3 regions of the Sphingobium sp. L-44 genome follow, and region 1 is predicted to be linked to each of the others. Evidence: riboswitches for the same ligand, from Rfam matches in the RefSeq annotation. Region 1 holds a riboswitch; each other region holds the start of a gene.
What was found. A riboswitch is a leader RNA that binds a small molecule or an ion and turns the genes downstream of it on or off. The one in region 1 is predicted to bind cobalamin.
Positions count from the first base shown of each region.

Region 2: it holds a riboswitch for cobalamin, as region 1 does, so the genes downstream of both, AC13EK_RS18550 (TonB-dependent receptor plug domain-containing protein) here and AC13EK_RS08255 (TonB-dependent receptor plug domain-containing protein) in region 1, are expected to answer to the same signal.
Region 3: it holds a riboswitch for cobalamin, as region 1 does, so the genes downstream of both, AC13EK_RS11650 (cobalamin biosynthesis protein CobG) here and AC13EK_RS08255 (TonB-dependent receptor plug domain-containing protein) in region 1, are expected to answer to the same signal.

Region 1 is NZ_JBSXOQ010000078.1:2,059-7,246, reverse strand. Features, by position in the region: gene AC13EK_RS08260 (PepSY domain-containing protein) at 1-188, opposite strand, end outside; gene AC13EK_RS08255 (TonB-dependent receptor plug domain-containing protein) at 191-2,179, opposite strand; cobalamin riboswitch at 2,370-2,627, opposite strand; gene AC13EK_RS08250 (copper resistance protein B) at 2,690-3,535, opposite strand; gene AC13EK_RS08245 (copper resistance system multicopper oxidase) at 3,532-5,188, opposite strand, start outside.
Region 2 is NZ_JBSXOQ010000112.1:48,888-54,075, reverse strand. Features, by position in the region: gene mtaB (tRNA (N(6)-L-threonylcarbamoyladenosine(37)-C(2))-methylthiotransferase MtaB) at 1-250, opposite strand, end outside; gene dapF (diaminopimelate epimerase) at 253-1,065, opposite strand; gene AC13EK_RS18555 (threonine ammonia-lyase) at 1,106-2,098, opposite strand; cobalamin riboswitch at 2,238-2,479, shown strand; gene AC13EK_RS18550 (TonB-dependent receptor plug domain-containing protein) at 2,651-4,495, shown strand; gene AC13EK_RS18545 (FecCD family ABC transporter permease) at 4,508-5,188, shown strand, end outside.
Region 3 is NZ_JBSXOQ010000088.1:63,912-69,099, reverse strand. Features, by position in the region: gene AC13EK_RS11670 (helix-turn-helix domain-containing protein) at 1-526, shown strand, start outside; gene AC13EK_RS11665 (hypothetical protein) at 1,068-1,391, opposite strand; gene AC13EK_RS11660 (MarR family winged helix-turn-helix transcriptional regulator) at 1,561-2,070, opposite strand; tRNA gene AC13EK_RS11655 (tRNA-Gln) at 2,233-2,307, shown strand; cobalamin riboswitch at 2,485-2,696, shown strand; gene AC13EK_RS11650 (cobalamin biosynthesis protein CobG) at 2,977-4,029, shown strand; gene AC13EK_RS11645 (precorrin-8X methylmutase) at 4,029-4,658, shown strand; gene cobI (precorrin-2 C(20)-methyltransferase) at 4,655-5,188, shown strand, end outside.

The DNA of each region.
Region 1 (5,188 bases):
GCGTCGGGCAACATCCCTGCCTGCCCGGCCGACAGCTTGAGGGGCGTGAGCCCCCCAAGCTGCGCGGCCGGTGTCAGGCGCGGATAGTCGACATAGAGCATCACGAAGCCGGACAGGCACCACAGCGTCATGACCGCGCCGATGATGATGCCCAGCCAGCGATGCAGCAGCAGGACCGGCCGCAACATGGTCAGAAGCTCAGGCCATAGCTGACCCGCAGCGTGCGCGGCACGCCCCGGTAGAAGTAGAGGAAGCGGCTGTTGCTGCCATCCAATACCCCTGCGTCACTGACCGCCGAGCGATAGCCGGTGGAGGCATAGTCGCGGTCGAACAGATTCTCGACATTGACGCCGAACCGGTTGCGCCGCGCCTGGTCCAGCCACAGATGCGCACCCGCATCGACCACGGCATAATTGCCATAGTTCATCCGGCCAAAGCCCGATGCGGTCGACCAGACATCGCCCACCCAATTGGCCGACAGATTGGCGCCGAAGCGGCTGGCTTCCGGCGCATAGACGATCGCGGCGCGGCCATATTGTTCCGGATTGCGATCGCGCTGCACCGAACTGCCCTGATTGCGGACGCGCGACCAGGTGTAGCTGGCCGACAGGCCCCAGCCACCGGTCAGGTCCGCATTCAGCTCCAGCTCGGCGCCTTCGGCCCGCACCTTGTCGCGAACGTTGATATAGGTGCCGTCGGGAAAGGCCGGATCATCATAGGTCGTGTCGATCAGATCGGTGATGCGCCGGTTGAAATAGGTCGCTTTCCAGCGGATCGCTCCGCCGGCCAGCGCGCCGCCCAGCGCGGCGTTGAGGTTCAGGCTCTCCTCGGGCTTCAGGTTCGGGTTGCCGACCTCGCAACAGGGATCATTGCCATAAAGCTGCGAGGCGTCGGGCAGCACGAAGGAGGTGCCGCCATTGGCCTCCACGAACAGCGCGTCGCTGACATCATAGCGACCCGAGACGTTCCAGATCGTCTTTTCCGATCCCTTCGCCTTGTTGTAGCGCAGGCCCGCCGCGATCCGCCCCTTGCTCGACAATTCGTCATTGGTGCGCAACTGGAAGATGCCGGCATGGACCTGTTCATCGGTCGGCGCGATCAGCAGGACGTCGTCGCGGCCGTTGAAGCTCTGGAAATCATAGCCGATCAGCGTGTCGATGCCGCGCAGCATGTTGAGCTGCACCACCGCGCTGCCGCCATAATCCTGATAGCCCCAGAAGGTGCCGGCCGGGTAGATGACCTGCGGCGGGCCCGCGGGCACGGGGTTGCGGATCTGGACATAGGCAGTCTTCCAGTCGTGGAAATAGCCCTTGAGGAAGAATTGCACGCCATCCTCGCCGGTATAGTCGAGCCGCAGGCTGGCCACTTCCTCGTTGCGGTCGTTGCGGCTCTGTTTGGTCCGGGTCGCGCTGATATTGTCGAGATCGGCCTTGGTATGCTGGTAGAGCGCGTTGAGGCGCAGGTCCGGCGCGATATCATATTGATATTTGATGCCCGCCGACCAGAGGTCATAGCCGCGCGCGCGATCGGTGGCGCTGGGCTGCATCACGTCATAAGGGCGATAGCCGTCCGACTGGCTGCGATTGGCCCAGACCACGAAGCGATGCTGGCCGATCGCGCCGCGAACATAGCCATCCAGGCTAGTGCCGGCAAAGCTGTCGAGGCTGGCATTGACTTGGCCGCCCAGATCATCGCTGAAGTCGCGGGTGACGACATTGATGACACCGGCCGCCGCCTGGGTGCCGTAGAACAGGCTTTCGCCGCCTTTCAGCACCTCGATCCGCTCGATCATGCTGGCGGCCATAGTGTCGTTGGGCGAGGTGCCGCCATAGAGGCGGTTGTTGAGGCGGATGCCGTCCATCGTCCACAGCACATCCTTGGTGCGCGAACCCTGCAGCGCAATGTCGACATAGCTGAACGGCCCGGACTGCGACCGGATGAACAGGCCCGGCACCGCTTCCAGAGCGCGGGCGGTGTCGATCGCGGCGGCATCGCGGATCTGCGTGTCGGTGACGATCTCGATGGCATGGCCATAGCGCGACAGTTGCTGCGGCAGCGTCTCTTCCAGGCTGGTGCCGGTGACGACGATGCTGTCGCCCTCCGCCTCATCGGCCAGAGCCGGCGAGGCAAAGGCAAGCGAAAGGGCCAGGGCGGCCCGCGAAACGATAATGGACTTCATTTATTCCCCCATCCGGCGCCGCGTTCGACGGGCGGGGGCAACCTTCACGAGCGGCACGCGCGCGAACGTCCGACACACGCGCCGGCCGGGCGCCCAAGGGCAACCGACGCGCGTCGTCGCAGCGGCCCCAGCCGCTCGTTCGTCGCTCAGACGGAAGTTACCGTGCCGCGGCCATCCCCTGGACCAAGGCAAGAGCGACCAGACGCCGGCAGGTCTCCTGGCTCACGGGTCATCGCTTGATGCACGGCCTTCCCAGGCCTCGCAGGATTTAGCGTCCGGCCCAGTGGCTGGCGGATCGGTCATTCTGCCGTCCGCACATATGCATCGCGCTCACCGCTTACAGTTGCAGGGACAGCTGCGGATTTGGACGACACCCTGCATGAGAGGGCCATCCGCACCGCATTCCCTATTAAGCCCCTTTCGGGACACCGGCGCGATCATGATCCCATGCCGTGCGGCGCAGGATCGGCGGGATCGATAATCGAATATCAGGCGGGCTGCAAGCCGGTCTCAAAACCAGGCGCGCAGGCCGATGACCAGGCTGGTGGCGGATGGCTTATCGCCGGCGGCACGGGCATAATCGGCCGTGTCGCCCAGCTTGCGCTCCCAATTGACGCCGACATAGGGCGCGAATTCGCGAGCGATCTCGTAGCGCAGCCGCAGCCCCAGCTCGATATCGGACGGGCCGGCGCCGATCCCCAGTTCGGGCACATGTTGCGCCGCCAGATTGAACTCGGCGGCGGGCTGCAGGATCAGCCGCTGGATGATGCGCTGGTCATAGCTCGCCTCCAGCCGCAGATGGGCGTCGCCCCTGGTCGACAGAAAGGCTTCGGCCCCGACCTCGAACCAATAGGGCGCCAGGCCATCGATGCCGATCACCGCATAGCTGCGCTCCGGCCCTTCGCCGAAATCCTGCCGCACGCCCGCCTGCAGGTTGAACCAGGGGTCGATCGCCCGGCTGTAGAGCGCCTGAACCTCGGCCCGTTCGAGCGATCCGCCGAACGTCCCCTCGCCTTCGCTCTTGACCGCGAAGCGGTTGATGTCGCCGCCGATCCAGCCCTCGCCTTCCCAAGCATAGCCATCCGCGCCCTTGCCGGCGCGATATTCCAGCCGATCGAGCATCCATTGCGAATAGGTCATGCCGCCCCCTTCCGCGATCATCGCCGCGCGGGCGCGGGCCATGGCAGCGCGGTCATAGAGCGCGTCGGCGGCATGATCGGTCGGCACCGGCGGGGCCGTGCCCTGTGGGATCGCAGCATCGGTGGTGGGCATACTGTGGCCCATCGCGCCATGGTCCATGGTCTGGGCCTGCACCGGCGCAGCGGCGGCGAGCAGCAGGAGCGCGATCAGCTTCATGCTGCATCCTCCCCATGGCGCACCGTCACGACCCGCATCATCCCGGCATGCATGTGCATCAGCATATGGCAGTGGAAGGCCCAGTCGCCCAGCGCATCGGCGGTGAAGTCGAAACTGACCTTGCCGCCCGGCAGCACATTCACCGTATGCTTGCGCGGATTATGCGCAGCCGCGCCGGTCACCAGTTCGAAGAAATGACCATGCAGATGGATGGGATGCGGCATCATCGTGTCGTTGATCAGGGTCACGCGCACCCGTTCCATATGACGGAAGGCGATCGGCTCGGCCCCTTCCGACAGCTTCACCCCATCGAACGACCACATATAGCGTTCCATGTTCGCGGTCAGATGGATGTCGAGCGACCGGGTCGGCGTGCGCAGGTCCGTGTTCGGCGTCAGCGACCGCAGATCGGCATAGGTCAGCACCCGATGGTCGACATCCTCCAGCCCCGTCGGCCGGTCAACGGTGCGATCGGCCGGCATCGGCGACAGGGTGGCGACGCCCGGCCCCATTTTCACGCCCGGCGCGACCGACTTGTCGCGCATCTTCATGCTATGCCCCGTCATGGCGTCATTGGCCGGCTGGCTGAGGTCGATCACGCCGCCATGGCCCATGTCCATGCCGCCCATGTCCATGCCCATGTCCTTCATGCCCAGCAGCGGCCGGGCGCGCCGATCGGGCACCGGCGCGACCATGCCGATCTGCGGCGCCAGCGTGGCGCGGACCAGGCCCGACCGGTCGATCGCCTCTGCAATCAGCGCATAGGGCTTCGCCTCGCCGGGCTGGACGATCACATCATAGGTTTCGGCAATGCCGATCTGTAACTCGTCGGTCTCGACCGGCTGGACATCCTGCCCGTCGCACTGGACCACGGTCATCGACAGGCCGGGCAGGCGAACATTGAAATTGGTCATCGCCGACGCGTTGATGATGCGCAGCCGCACCCGCTCGCCCGGCGCGAACAGGCCGGTCCAGTTCTCGGCCGTGCCCATGCCGTTCACCAGATAGCTGTAGGTCGCGCCGGTAACGTCGGAAATATCGGTCGGGTCCATGCGCATCGCGCCCCAGTCGATCCGGTCCTTGAGGCCCTGATCCTTCCCCGCCAGCAGCCCCGCCAGCGTCTGGCGCTGCATGTTGTAATAGCCGCCCATCTGCTTGAGCCGTTGCAGCAGCCTGTGCGGATGGACCGGGCTCCAGTCGGCGAGCAGGATCACATGCTCCCGGTCATAGGCCACCGGATCGGGGCCGGCGGGATCGATGATGATCGGCCCATAAAGGCCCATCGCCTCCTGCATGCCCGAATGGCTATGATACCAGTAGGTGCCCGCCTGCCGCACCGGAAAGCGATAAATGAAGGTTTCACCGGGCATGATGCCGGGAAAGCTGATGCCCGGCACGCCATCCATCTGGAAGGGCAGGATCAGCCCGTGCCAGTGGATCGAGCTATCCTCCTTCAACCGGTTGGTGACGGCGATGTTGACACTCTGACCCTCGCGCAGGCGGATGAGCGGCGCGGGCGTGCCGCCATTGACGCTGATCCCATGCGCCGATCTGCCGCCGGTCGCAAAATGCCCGTCGCCAATGCCGAGCGCGATCGTCTCGCCCGACAGCGCGCCCTGGGCAACGCCATGTGTGCCGGTGGCGGCCCAGCCG
Region 2 (5,188 bases), on a different contig from region 1:
CCACTTCCGCCATGGCGGCGAAGGTCTGGGGTTCGGTCTGGGCGGCGCAGCCGGTGACGAGGATGCGGGCGTCGGGGCGGTCTCGCCTGGCGCGGCGGATCGCCTGCCGGGTCTGGCGCACGGCCTCGGCCGTCACGGCGCAGCTGTTGACGACGATCAGGTCGTCCTGTGCGCCGGCCATTTCGCGAATAGCCTCGCTCTCCGCGATGTTGAGCCGGCAGCCCAGGGTGATGATGTCGGGACCGGGCACGGTCAGAAGCGGTCCCAGTCCGCCTCGCCGTCGAACACATGGGTGGCGGGGCCGGTCATGCGGATCGTGCCGCCCGGTGCCCAGTCGATCTCCAGGTCGCCGCCCGGCAGGCTGACCGTCACCGGGCCGGCCATCAGCTTGCGCCGGATCGCCGCGACGGCGGTGGCGCAGGCGCCGGTGCCGCAGGCGCGGGTGAGGCCGGCGCCGCGTTCCCAGACGATCAGGCGCAGATGCTGCGGGCCGACGACCTGCGCGAAATTGACGTTCACGCGGGCGGGGAAGAGCGGATCATGCTCGATCAGCGGGCCGAGGCGCTCGAAATCGACCGCGTCCAGATCCTCGACGAAGAAGATCACATGCGGGTTGCCGACATTGACGGCGGCCGGCGCGGGCAGGTCTTCCCAACTGGCCGACATCGTCAGCGTGTCCATCGGATAAGCGAGCGGGATCGCGTCCCAATCGAAGCGGGGCGCGCCCATGTCGACGCTGGCGCCGCCGTCCACGCCCTTGGCGTCGAGCAGCCCGGCCCTGGTCCGGATCAGCACGTCCTTGCCGACGAACAGTGGCACGCAGCGGGTGGCATTGCCGCAGGCTTCCACTTCCGAACCGTCGGAATTGAAGATCAGCATCGACACGTCGGCCTGGTCGCCGGTCTCGGCATCGCCGATGACGATCAACTGGTCACAGCCGATGCCGGCATGGCGATCGGCAATGGCGCGGGCGCGCGCCTCCGTCATCGCGACCGGCGCTTGGCGCGCGTCGATCACGACGAAATCATTGCCCAGACCATGCATCTTGGAAAAGCGGCTCATCATGGCGCCGCATTTAGTGCGGGACGGGGCAAAAGACCAGCGGTCAGGCGTTCGGGCCGCCGATGATCGCGGCATAGGTGGCCGGATCGACATTGGCGCCGGAGATGACGAGGGCGGTGGCGCCGTCGGTGGGCGGGGCGAGGCCGGCAAGCATGGCGGCGAGCGCGACTGCGCCGCCTGGTTCGACCACCAGCTTGAGCATGGTGAAGGCGAAGCGCATCGCGTCGCGCACCTGATCGTCGCTGACGACCAGGCCGCCGGCCAGCAGGGCATGGTTGATCGGGAAGGTCAGCGCGCCGGGGCTGGGCGCCAGCAGCGCGTCACAGATGCTGCGCGCGTCGGGCGAGACGCTTTCGCGCACGCCGCTGGCAAGCGAGCGGGCGGTGTCGTCGAAACCGGCGGGTTCGACCGCATAGACGCTGATGTCGGGGCGGGCGGCCTTTACCGCTGTCGCCGTGCCCGCGACCAGCCCGCCGCCACCGCAGCAGACGAGAATCTGCTTGAGGTCGGCGCCGGCGGCCTGGGCCTGCTCCAATATTTCGAGGCCGATCGTGCCTTGGCCGGCGATGATGAAGGGATCGTCGAAGGAGGGAACCAGCGTCGCGCCGCGTTCGGTGGCCAGGGCGGTGGCGATTGCCTCACGGCTCTGGGTGAAGCGGTCATAGGGGACGACCTCGGCGCCGAGCGCACGGGTGTTGGCGGTCTTGATCGCAGGGGCGTCGGCCGGCATCACGATCGTGGCGGGAATGCCGAGCAGGCGCGCGGCAAAGGCGACGCCCTGGGCATGATTGCCCGAGGACCAGGCGACGACGCCCGCCGCGCGTTCCGCAGCGTTCAGTCGGGCGAGGCGGTTATAGGCGCCACGGAACTTGAACGATCCGCTATGCTGGGCGCCCTCGAACTTCACCAGCACCCGCCGGCCGCAATGATCGTTGAGTGCGGCATTCTCGATCAGCGGGGTGCGGACCGCCGCCGGCGCGATCAGCCGCGCGGCATCGGCGACGTCGGCGGCAGTGATGGCAAGCGAATCGGTCATTTGGCGTCTCCCGGTAAGAGGCCCCTGCATAGCCGCCCGCCGGCGCCGCGCAACGATCCGCCGGGGCGATCCTGGCCCGCTTGGCAGGGCTTGTGCTTTGGCTTATGGGGGCCGCGCGCCGGGGTAGTCAAAAGCCCCGGACGCGCATGATCGCGCCGGTGCCCGCAAGGGCTGAAAACGGGAATGCGGTGCGGGGGGCGCAGCCCTTCCAAATCCGCGGCTGTCCCTGCAACTGTAAGCGGTGAGCGCGATGCGCAGGGTTCCCAGGCTCTTCAAAAGGGGAGGGCCGGAACCGGCCACTGGACCGATAGGTCCGGGAAGGCTGGCGCATCGCTGCCCTGACCCGCGAGCCAGGAGACCTGCCGGCGTCTGGTCGCTCTTGCCCTGGCCCAGGGGATGGCCATGGCGCGGTGTTTCCGTCGAGCGACGCCCATGGCGGCCGGGGCCGCATCGGTGCGTGGGGCGGGGCGCTGGCGTCTTCCCGATCCTCACGCAGCGACCGCTTGTGCGGACGCCCCGGTTCCAAATCGACGGACGCCGGGGGACGATAAAATGAAGACGTTGGGGATTTCGCTGATCGCGCTGCTGGCCGCTACGCCGGCATTGGCCCAGGATGACGATATCGTCGTCACCGCTTCGGGCATCGCACAGCCGCGCGACGAGGTCGGCCAGGCGATCACGGTGATCGATGCCGACACGATCAGGACGCGCCAGGCGGTCGATGTCGTCGACCTGCTCGCCACCACGCCGGGCGTCCGCTTCAGCCGCAACGGTTCCACCGGCGGTGTGACCGGCGTGTCGCTGCGCGGCGCGGAGACGACCCAGACGCTGGTGCTGATCGACGGGGTCAAGGTCAACGACCCGAGCGGCATCGGCGACGGCTATGATTTCGGCCATCTGTTGACCGGCAATATCCGCCGGATCGAAGTGCTGCGCGGCTCCAACTCGGTGGTCTATGGCAGCCAGGCGATCGGCGGCGTGGTCAATGTGATGACCGGCGCGCCGAGCGAGGGTTTCGAGGTCAATGCCGCGGCCGATTATGGCTATAGCGACACGTTGAACGCGAAGGCCGATGTGTCGGGCACGCGCGGCGCGGTGTCGGGCGGCGTGGGCGTCGCCTATTTCAACACCGACGGCATTTCCTCGGTCGGCCGGTCGTTCGGCGGCGTCGAGAAGGATGGCTATGAGAATATCGCCACCAATGCCAAGCTGAAGATCGCCTTTTCCGACAGCCTGAGCCTCGACCTGCGCGGTTACTATATCCATGCCGATCTCGACTATGACAGCTTCTTCGGCGCGCCGGCCGACAGCAGCGACGTCAGCAAGCTGGACCAATATGTCGGCTATGCCGGGATCAACCTGGCGCTGCTCGACGGCAAGCTGACCAACCGCGCCGCCGTTACCTGGATGCGCAACGACCGCGACTATTATTTCGTGCGCGGCACCGACCCGGACTATGGCTATTCGGGCACCAATCTGCGCTTCGAATATGAGGGCGTCTATGCCCCGGTGGATCAGGCCAAGCTGATCTTCGGCTATGAGCATGAGCGGCCGGACTATGAGTATTTCGGCTTTGGCGACATAGCGAGCGCGAAGGCGAATATCGACAGCGTCTATGCGCTGGCGGTGGTGAAGCCGCTCACGGGCCTGGCCGTCACCGGCGGGCTGCGCCATGACGATCATAGCCAGTTCGGCGGTGCGACCACCTTTGGCGCCAACGCCAATTACACGCCGAATGCCGGCGCGACCAATATCCGCCTCTCCTATGGCGAGGGGTTCAAGGCGCCGTCCCTCTATCAGCTCTACGACACCTATAGCGGCAACAGCGCGCTGCGGCCGGAGCGGTCGAAAAGCTATGATATCGGCTTCGACCAGAGCCTGGACGGGGACAAGGCTATGCTGTCGCTGACCGCCTTCCGGCGCGATACCCGCAACCAGATCAATTATGATTATGCGACCTACACCTATGGCAATCTGGACCGGACCCGCGCCAAGGGCGTGGAAGCGACGCTGACGCTGAAGCCGGTCGAGGCGCTGACGGTGGCGGCATCCTACAGCTATGTCGATGCGCGCGACCGGTCGGGCGGGGCCACCGACGGCAATCGCCTGCCGCGCCGCGCCGCCAATGCGGTCAGTGTGTCGGCCGACTATCTCTGGTCCTTCGGCCTGTCTACCGGCGCGACGCTGACCATGGTCGGCGACAGCTATGACGACACGGCGAACACGCGCCGGCTCGACGGCTATGCGCTGGCCGGGCTGCGCGCGTCCTTCCCCGTGGGCGACCATCTGGAAGTCTATGGCCGGATCGACAATCTGTTCGATGCGGATTACGCCACGGCCTATGGCTATGGCACCTATGGCCGGTCGGCCTATGGCGGCGTGCGTGTCCGCTTCTAAGGAGCGGCGCGCATGAGCGGGCGGCGGCATCCTCTGTTGCTGCCGGGGCTGATCGCCCTGCTGCTGGTCGCGGCTATCGCGTCGGTCGCGCTGGGATCGGTGACGATCGCGCCGGCCCGCATTCTGGCGGTGCTGGCCGGCGGTGGCGACATGGTGGCGCGCGCGATCGTCATCGACCTGCGCCTGCCGCGCATGGCGATCGGCCTGCTGGTTGGCGCCATGCTGGGCCTGTCGGGCGCGGCACTGCAGGGCTATCTGCGCAATCCGCTGGCCGAACCCGCCGTGCTGGGCGTGTCCAATGCGGCGGCGCTGGGGGCGGTGATCGCGCTCTATTTCGGCCTGTCCGAATTGCATCCGATGGCATTGCCACTGCTGGCGATCGTCACCGCACTGGCGGCGATCGGCGCGCTGTTCCTGCTTGCCGGGCCGTCGGAAAGCCCGTTGACGCTGATCCTGGCGGGTATCGCGGTCGCAACGTTGGCGGGGGCGGGGATCAGCCTGGCACTCAACCTGTCGCCCAATCCCTTTGCCGCGATGGAGATTATGAGCTGGCTGATGGGCAGCCTGGAAAATCGCAGCATCGACCATCTGCTGCTGGCGCTGCCCTGCATCGCGGTCGGTGCGGCGCTGCTGCTCTATGACGGGCGCGCGCTCGATGCGCTGACTTTGGGCGAGGATGGCGCGCGGGCGCTG
Region 3 (5,188 bases), on a different contig from region 1:
CCATGTCGCGGGCAATATCCGCCGCCTGCGCGCCGCCAAGGGGCTGAGCCAGGATGCGCTGGCCAGCGCGGCGGGGGTCAGCCGGCGCATGCTGGTGGGGATCGAGAGCGGCGAGGCCAATGTCAGCCTGTCGACGCTCGACCGGCTGGCGCAGGCGCTGGACGTCAGCTTCTCGCACGTCGTGCGCGCGCCCGACATGCCCGACAATAGCCGGATCGATACCCTCGCCTGGCAGGGCGAGGATGCGCATAGCCGCGCCACCCTGCTCGGCACCGTGCCGGCCGCGCGCGAGGCGGAGCTATGGACTTGGTCGCTGGCGCCGGGCGATCGCTACCCGGCCGAGGCGGACGCCGCCAACTGGCACGAGATGCTCTATGTGGTGGAAGGGGTGCTGACGGTCGAGATGGATGCCGGCACGCGCACGATCACGGCGGGCGACTTCCTCATCTTCAGCAGCGACCGCCCCTATGTCTTCGTCAATCGCGGAACGGACCTGCTGCGCTTCGTGCGCAACGTGGTTTTCTAGGCAGCGCGGACGAATGGCCAGATGTGGTGGTGGGAGTTGACTGACCTTTATCTCGTCATGCCAGCGAAGGCTGGCATCTCAGGCAGGCGCACGCGGCATAAACGGATAGCGCTAGACGGCTGGCCTCCTGCTTCCACCGCTTGAGACCCCAGCCTTCGCTGGGGTGACGGAGTTGGGTGGGTAGCGGCCATCCCACCAACGTCATGCTGAACTTGTTTCAGTATCCATCAAGCCTAACAAGCCATTGGTCTCTTAGGAGGCATGGACCCTGAAACAAGTTCAGGGTGACGAAGATAGTGCGGACGGCTTTTGGTCGAATTCCGACAATCATTACAGACGTCACCCTGACGAAAGTCAGGATCCATTCTGCACTAGGCCAGATAGAGAGCGCTGAAGCGATCCCGGATCAAGCCTGTCCTGAGCCTGTCGAAGGGGCCGGGATGATGAAGATGGAAATAGTCACTGCCAGTCGCATCCAGGCCGACCGGATATATTCTCGCGGCCTGAGGCCGGGCCTCCCCATGGGGAGGCCCGATACGTCTCAATGGCTGTCGTTGCGCAGGTCCTTGCCGGCCTGCTCCAGCGAGGCGCCGACATCCTGCTTGGCTTCCTTGCCCTCGCGCTTGGCATCGTCGGCGGCCCGGTCGGTCGCGGCGCCGATCCGGTCCGCGCCATTGTCGATCGCGGCGCCCGCGCGGTCGAGGCCGTTGTCGATCCTGGCGCCGGCATCGTCGACGGCGTTGCTGACGTCATTGCCGATCGCGGAGCCGGCATTTTCCAGATTGTCCGATGCCTTTTCCGAGCAGGCGGACAGGCCGAGGCCCAGGGCGGACAGGGCCGTGATGGCCAGAAGGGGTGCGCGCATGATGTCTCCTCATTGCGTTGGCAAGGCTTAGGCAGCGCCGCATCATATCTGACGCGGCGCTGCCAAATTCCTTGTTGTCGCATCGTTTTAAGCGGAAAACCGGTTCCCACTTTTCCGCACGACGCTCCTAAAAGCGCGGCAGCGGCCATAAGGTTGCGTGCTTTCGCGATCAGCCGCCGCTGAGGCCGAACACCATCGACCGGTCGGCATCGGGGATCAGACCCTCCATCACCCGCCAGAAACCGGTGACGGAACCCTGTCCGGCCTGGGCATAGGCGGCCGCCATCTTCTCGCGCAGCGCGCGGAAAAGCTCGGCCTCCAGCGCGCGGCCGGCGGGGCTGAGGCGCAGCAGTTTCTGCCGCCGGTCGCTGCTGCCGGGCCGGGTCTCGATATAGCCGCGCTCGATCAGGTCATTGAGCACCCGGCCGAGCGATTGCTTGGTGATTGCCAGCAGGCGCAGCAGATCCTTCACCGTCAGGTCGGGCTGGCGCGAGATGAAATAGAGGGCGCGGTGATGGGCGCGGCCCAGGCCCTGCGCCGCCAGCCCCTCGTCGATCGAGCGGGTGAGCGCGGAATAGCCGAAATAGAGCATCTCGATGCCGCGCCGGATTTCGTCCTCGCGCAGGAACAGCGGCGAGGCCGGTGCGATCTGGCTGGGCGAGGGGGCTTGGACGGACATCGGCGCGGGTTTCCGGTTGCAGGGGCGGGGGCGTGGGGTTGATCCCTAAGATGGGTTGGGCGGGAAGGAAAGGGAAAGGCGAAGTCCATCGTCAGGAGGGCTTTTCTTTCGTGCATCAGCCGCTATATGGCGGTCCCGCGCTGACTTGGATCGGCGCATTGCTGGGGCGTCGCCAAGCGGTAAGGCAGCGGCTTTTGATGCCGCCATGCGCAGGTTCGAATCCTGCCGCCCCAGCCATAATTTTCGGTATCCGACGCCGCGTCGCTTTCCTTGCTTCCGGTTTCCGTTTCGGCATCTTCCGTCGGTATGCCTTGGGCGTCGAGCCGGCAGCGGGACTGCCGATACCCATTCCATGTCTTGGCGAAGACCGATGTTTCGACTAGGGCATCACCGATGCGCCGGTTCATGCTGGTGCATTGCATAACTGACGCCGGTGTTCCGCAAGGAACTTAATCGGGAATGCGGTGCGGGGGCCTGGCCCCTTATTCCGCGGCTGTCCCTGCAACTGTAAGCGGATAGCGCGATGCACGAGCCCATGAGGGCAGCCACTGGACAGAGCGTCCGGGAAGGCGTGCATCCCGCAACGACCCGCGAGCCAGGAGACCTGCCGGCGTTTCGGTCGCTCTTGTCCTGACCCAGGGATTGGTCATGGCACGGTCTCTCTTCCGTCTGGGCGGCGAAGCGTGTGGCTGGGGCTGCACGGCCGCGTGGTGTCGGGCGCCTGTCGCGCCTGCCTGCCGCCTCGCGCCGACCGGCGATGCCGGCAAGCCCCGCCTGGTTGCGTCCCGGCGCGCGGAGGATGTGCCTGTGAGCCAGACCGGCGCGGGCAGTGATAGGGCGACCGCGAACCATGCGGTGGCTCGCGGGCCGGCCGTTCGGGGCTGGTGTCCCGATGCCTGGCGTCCGATGGCGGCGGGCGACGGGCTGATCGTGCGCGTGAAGCCGCGCCTTGGCCGTCTTTCGGCCGCCGACATGACGGCGCTGGGCGAAGCGGCGATCGCCCATGGCAACGGCCTGATCGACATGACCCGGCGCGCGAACCTCCAGATCCGCGGCGTGCGCGACGATAGTTGGCGCCCCTTGCTCGACCGGCTGCTCGACCTTGGCCTGGTCGACCACGATGCTCGGCGCGAGGGCGCGCGCATGATGATGGTCGCGCCGGACTGGCGCGAAGGGGATGACAGCCATCGCATCGCCCGCCAGTTGCTCGATCGCCTGGACGAACTGCCGGACTTGCCGGGCAAGATGGGCTTCGTCACCGATGCCGGCGCTGCGCCGCTCCTGTCCGGCGAAGCGGGGGATTTTCGCATCGAGCGGGCGCGGGACGGCGGCCTGATCCTGCGCGCCGAGGGGCGGGCACAAGGCGTGCCGGTGGACAGCGGCGGCGAAGTGGATGCGCTGCTCGCGCTCGCCCGATGGTTCGTGGAGAGCGACGGCGCGCGCGCGGGGCGCATGGCCCGGCATGATGCGCCCCTGCCGGATTGGGCAACGGGCATGACAGAGGCGGCGTTGCCACGCCCGCGACTGGTCCCCGGCGCATGGGATGGCGGCTTGGCCTATGGTCTTCCCTTCGGCCAGATCGATGCGCGGCATTTTCTCGACGCGCCGGCCATGCGGCTGACCCCGTGGCGCATGCTGCTGGCCGAAGGACAGGTGCCTGGCCTGTCCGCCGACGCTGCCGACCCGCTGATCCATGTGGAGGCCTGCCCCGGCGCGCCTGCCTGTCCGCAGGCGAGCGTGGAGACGCGCGACCTCGCCCGCCAGTTGGCCCCCCATGTGGCGGGCCGCCTTCATGTCTCCGGCTGCGCCAAGGGCTGTGCCTGTGCGATGCCGGCCGACATCGTGCTGACGGGGCGGGACGGGCGCTACGACCTTGCCTTCCATGCCCGCGCAGGATCGGCGCCCGTCCGTCCTGACCTCACCGCCACCGACCTTCTTGCCCATTTCGGAGCCTGTTGATGCCCCATGATTATGAGAGGGACGGCGCGGCGATCTATCGCCAGTCCTTCGCCACCATCCGCGCCGAAGCCGACCTCGGGCGCTTTGCTGCCGAGGAGGAGCCGGTCGCTGTGCGCATGATCCATGCCGCGGGCATGGTGGACCTTGCGGGCCATATCCGCTTTTCGCCGGGCTTTGCAGCGGCGGCGCGGCAGGCCCTGGCCGAAGGGGCGCCGGTGCTGTGCGATGCGCGCATGGTGTCGGAAGGGGTCACGCGCGCGCGCCTGCCCGCCGACAATGCCGTGCTCTGCACCTTGCACGACACCGCCGTGCCGGACATGGCGCGGGCGATGGGCAATACCCGGTCCGCCGCCGCGCTGGAATTGTGGCGGCCGCATCTTGCCGGGGCACTGGTTGCCATCGGCAATGCGCCCACGGCGTTGTTCCACCTGCTCGACATGCTGGAGGATCCGGCCTGTCCGCGCCCCGCAGCGATCATCGGCTGCCCGGTCGGCTTCGTCGGCGCGGCGGAATCCAAGGCGGCACTGTGGGCGGCGCAGCCGGTCCCCTGCTGCGTCGTCGACGGGCGGCTTGGCGGCAGCGCGATCACGGTCGCGGCGATCAATGCGCTGGCGAGCCGCGCGGAATGAGCGGCACCGTCTATGGCGTGGGCCTTGGCCCCGGCGCGCAGGACTTGCTGAGCGTGCGCGCCGACCGGCTGGTGCGGGGGGGACGGCATGTCGCCTATTTCCGCAAGGCTGGCCGGCCGGGGCAGGCGCGCCGCATCGCGCAGGGCATGTTGCGGGACGATGCGATCGAACTGGCGATGGAATATCCGGTGACGACCGAAATTCCGCTCACCGATCCGCGCTACAATGATTGTTTAGCCGCCTTCTATGCCGACTGCACCGGTCGGCTGCTGGCGATCGCGGAGGCGGGCGAGGATGTGGTCGTATTGTGCGAGGGCGATCCCTTTTTCTACGGCTCCTTCATGCATCTGCACAGTCGGCTGTCGGGGCTGGTCCCGGTCGAAGTGGTCCCCGGCATCATGGGCATGTCGGGGGCGTGGAATGCGACCGGCCTGCCGATCACCTGGGGGGACGATGTGCTGACCGTGGCGATGGCAACCCTGCCGGAAGAGGAACTGGTCCGCCGCATCCGCGATACCGACGCGCTGGTG